2 regions of the Streptococcus sp. 27098_8_73 genome follow, and region 1 is predicted to be linked to the other one. Evidence: riboswitches for the same ligand, from Rfam matches in the RefSeq annotation. Region 1 holds a riboswitch; the other holds the start of a gene.
The links. A riboswitch is a leader RNA that binds a small molecule or an ion and turns the genes downstream of it on or off. The one in region 1 is predicted to bind preQ1.
Positions count from the first base shown of each region.

Region 2: it holds a riboswitch for preQ1, as region 1 does, so the genes downstream of both, O3651_RS02225 (QueT transporter family protein) here and O3651_RS00085 (nucleoside hydrolase) in region 1, are expected to answer to the same signal.

Region 1 is NZ_JAPVZT010000001.1:16,994-19,198, reverse strand. It holds gene rapZ (RNase adapter RapZ) at 1-422, opposite strand, end outside; gene O3651_RS00090 (RidA family protein) at 490-873, opposite strand; PreQ1 riboswitch class I at 1,007-1,051, shown strand; gene O3651_RS00085 (nucleoside hydrolase) at 1,173-2,144, shown strand; gene O3651_RS00080 (LytS/YhcK type 5TM receptor domain-containing protein) at 2,154-2,205, shown strand, end outside.
Region 2 is NZ_JAPVZT010000002.1:181,062-183,266, forward strand. It holds gene O3651_RS02215 (B3/4 domain-containing protein) at 1-550, shown strand, start outside; gene O3651_RS02220 (GtrA family protein) at 622-1,062, opposite strand; PreQ1 riboswitch class II at 1,091-1,213, shown strand; gene O3651_RS02225 (QueT transporter family protein) at 1,211-1,726, shown strand; gene ligA (NAD-dependent DNA ligase LigA) at 1,828-2,205, shown strand, end outside.

The sequences.
Region 1 (2,205 bases):
ACAACATTTTGACTTAGATTTTTCAGAGGGGCTAAGAGCTCACGCTCCAGTTTGATTCCATCTAAAATTCGTCCGTCGGCTGCCAAAGGGTGACTGCGTCTCGTTTCCTTATAGCGAGCCACCAACTCCTTGTCGGCCGCATCCAAAAATAGAATTTTAAAATCAATTTCCGTGCTTCTTTCTAGCTCATCCAGAATATCCTGAATCTCCAAAAAGAAGGAGCGACTCCTCATATCAACAACCAGAGCCAACTTATCATTGTCCTTTGTCCCTTCGACCAACTGCAAAAACTTTGGTACTAAGGTCGGCGGCATATTATCAATGGTAAAATAACCCAAATCCTCAAAGGACTGGATGGCGACAGTCTTTCCGGCACCGCTCATTCCTGTCACAATCACTAATTGAATCTTGTGTTCAGCCATTCTTTCTCCCTTCGTCTAACATTTTATTTCTAAAAAAGGACGGGAAACTTCTCCCGGTCCCAAGCATTTATTCTACAATCTCAGCAATGACTTCGATTTCGATTTTTACATCACGAGGCAAGCGAGCCACTTCTACTGCCGAACGAGCTGGAAACTCGCTCTTAAAAGCCGTTTTGTAGACCTCATTAAATGGCACAAAATCATTGATATCACTTAGGAAGCAGGTCGCCTTGATCACATGGTCAAAATCTGTTCCAGCTGCTTCCAAAATAGCTCCTACATTTTTTAAAACTTGCTGGGTCTGCTCTTCAATCGTTGCACCTACAATTTCTCCTGTCTCTGGTGATAAAGGAATCTGACCACTTGCAAATAAAAGGTTGCCAACGATTTTTCCTTGAACATATGGTCCGATTGCTGCTGGTGCTTTATCTGTTTGTACTATTTTTGCCATTGTATTCTCCTCATTTCTTTTATCTTACTTATTATATCATAAAGTCAAAAGACTGACTATTCTTGTCCCCCTTCCCATTGACTTTTAGGAAATTTTTCTTTATGATAGTAAATGCATAATTCAAAACACTTGTTTTGGACTGGTTCGCAAACTTCCCAGTATAAAAAACTAAGTACCCTTATATTCTAAAGTAATGTAATTGCGCATAGTTTTTTCTGGTGTCCTGCCACTTTGGCAGAACTAACTGAGAGGTTGAGACGGAGGTTTCAGCCTTATTTTATTTCTCAAAAGGAGGACCTATGAAAAGAAAAGTTATTATTGACTGCGATCCTGGCATAGACGACAGCCTAGCCCTGCTCTATGCCCTACAACACCCTGACTTAGAGGTCGTTGCTTTGACCATAGTCGCTGGAAATGTCCCAGTAGAACTTGGTCTTGAAAATGCATTTAAAATCCTGGAAAGGCTGAATCGGCTGGATATCCCAGTCTATGTAGGAGCCGACAAGCCCTTGGTTCGTGACTTCGTCTCTGCTCAGGATACCCACGGCATGGATGGATTGGGAGAAAGCGGAATAACAAGAAGCAGTTCCACCCAAGCCCAACCACAAGCAGCTTATGACTTTCTGGCTGACTATTTCCAGAAAAATAGTGATACTTCCATCGTTGCACTGGGGCCTTTGACCAATATTGCTTTGGCTCTTAGGAAAAATCCTAACCTTGGGCAACATCTATACCGATTTGTCAGCATGGGCGGCAGCTACAAATCGCATGGCAACTGCTCACCCGTAGCGGAGTACAACTACTGGTGCGATCCGCATGCAGCCCAAGAAACCTACGAAAAACTTGGAAAGAAGATCGAAATGGTCGGTCTAGATGTTACTCGAAAGATTGTCTTGACGCCTAATCTCTTGGAATATATGCGATTTATCAATCCTGAAGTCGCTGACTTTATCGGAAAAATCACTCGTTTTTACTGGGATTTTCATTGGGAGTATGAACATATTATCGGCTGTGTCATCAACGATCCATTGGCCGTTGCCCATTTTCTGTATAAGGACCTTTGTCAAGGATTTGACTCCTTCGTCGATCTCGCAACGGAAGGCATTGCCATGGGACAAACGCTAGTTGATGCCTATCATTTTTATGGTAAGCAAGCCAATGCTAAGGTGCTGACCCAAGTAAACACCCACCTCTTCTTTCAGGATTTTCTCTCCGTGATACTCAACACTTCAAAGGAAATCATCTACCAAGATCTAGAAACTTTAATTTAGGATAAGATTATGAAAAAAATAACACCATTTACCATTACATTTACAGCTATCTGCATCGCTC
Region 2 (2,205 bases), on a different contig from region 1:
TCCAGATGAGAACTTCACTCAGAATGATGTCATTCAGGAGTGGCGGCAGGCTTTCGGCCAATTTAAGACCAAGAAAGGAGCGCGTTCCTCTATCGAAGCCCTACTCAAGCGGGTCAGTCAAGGACGGGAATTTAACCCCATCAATCCTTTAGTAGATATTTATAATAGTGTTTCCCTTTCTTATGCTGTTCCTTGTGGCGGTGAGGATTTGGACAAGATTGTCGGTGGTCTTTATCTAGGAAAAGCCAAGGGTGGCGAAGCATTTTTCCCACTGGGAGCTGAGACTGATGTACCAGCTTTGGCAGAAGAAATCATCTACTATGATGAAGAGGGGGCGGTTTGCCGTTGTCTTAACTGGCGAGAAGCACAACGAACCATGTTGACAGAAGAGACCAAAGATGCCATCTTGGTTATCGAAGCCATCAATGGAGAGCAGGCGGCGCGTGCCCAAGCAGCCATGACTGAACTCCAGACTCTGATTGAGGACTATTTTGGGGTTAAGGGTGATATTACTCACCTGACAGCTGACAATGCCAGCTTGGAAGTCTAAAAATAAAAATATCTGGATCAGAAATATCTGGTCCAGATGTTTTTGTTTTGGGGAAATAGGCTAATCTATTCTTATTTTGCCTTGTTTTTAAAGACAAAAATCTTGCTGAAGACATAGTTGAGAATGATAATTAGCACTTGAGCAATGAAAGTTTCGATGGTATTGACCATTTTGATATTGTTATTGACAAACTGGCCTATGATTTGTGGGAAACTAGTGACAAAGATAAAGGTTAGCAGTAAATTCAAGGCCATAGTAGCCAGGCGGGTTGTGAAAAATTTGACTAATCGCACTGGCCAGCCCTGTCTTGTCTGCTTGAAAACGATAGTATCGTTGGTCACAAAGGCAAAGAGAATGCCCAGAATATCACCTATTATCGTAGCCAGTAGTTCATTTCCCGTCAGTTCATAGCAGAGCATCCGACTGACAACGGATACGACAGTGGTTGCCACACCAAAGAAGAGGTAGGATAGGACTTCATTGTCAAAGAATTTTTTAATCAAAGTTTTCATAAGCATAGTCTATCACATTTCTAGGATTTATGCTATACTAGTGAGGTTGTCGATTTGAAGGAGATAGCTTTTCCATCTGAGGCAACCCTTGGCGCTTAACTTCTTTCGCCAAGCATATTACACGCGCTCATGCGCTAAAGGAGAAAACATGAAACAAGAAAATTTATCAGTTCGTGATTTGACACACATTGCCATCGTTGCTGCCATTTATGTAGCCCTAACCGTCACGCCTCCCTTAAATGCGATTAGTTACGGTGCTTATCAGTTTAGAATTTCTGAAACGATGAACTTTATGGCCTTTTACAATCGTAAATACATCCTGGGAGTGACCATTGGCTGTATGATTGCCAATCTCTATAGCTTTGGAATCATTGATGTCTTTGTTGGTGGTTGGTCAACTTTAGTTTTCCTATCATTAGGTGTCTACCTTTTCAGCCGCTATAAGAATCAGTACTTGATTAAAGATTTGCTTCGCTTGGATCATTTCTATTTTGCCATTTTCTTCTCTATTTCGATGGTGACGATTGCGGCAGAGTTGTATTTCTTACAGGGCTTGCCATTCTTCCTGACTTGGTTCACAACGGCTATTGGAGAATTTGCTTCCTTGATAGTTGGAGCTATCATTATTAACCAGATTGCGAAAAGGATTGATTTGACAAAATAAGACAGCAGAGAGCGGATTTCCGCTCTTTTTATGTCCTCTTTTTTAGTGAGAATTCGGAACAAATAGAGGAAGATTTTGTGTATTTGTGATAAAATAGAAGTATGAAAGAAAGAATGTCAGAATTAGTCAAATTGCTTAATCGATACGCCCATGAATACTATACGGCAGACAGGCCAAGTGTATCGGACAGCGAGTATGACAGACTCTATCGCGAGTTAGTGGAGTTAGAAGAAAAGTACCCAACTGATATCCTACCTGATAGCCCAACGCATCGGGTGGGTGGGAAGATTTTAGAAGGATTTGAAAAATATCCACACCAGTATCCTCTCTTTAGTTTGCAGGATGCTTTTTCACGTGAAGAATTAATGGCTTTTGACCAGCGAATCCGCAAGGAATTTCCCCAGGTTTCCTATATTTGTGAGCTCAAGATTGATGGGCTCTCTATTTCTCTGACCTATGAAAAAGGAATCTTGGTAGCA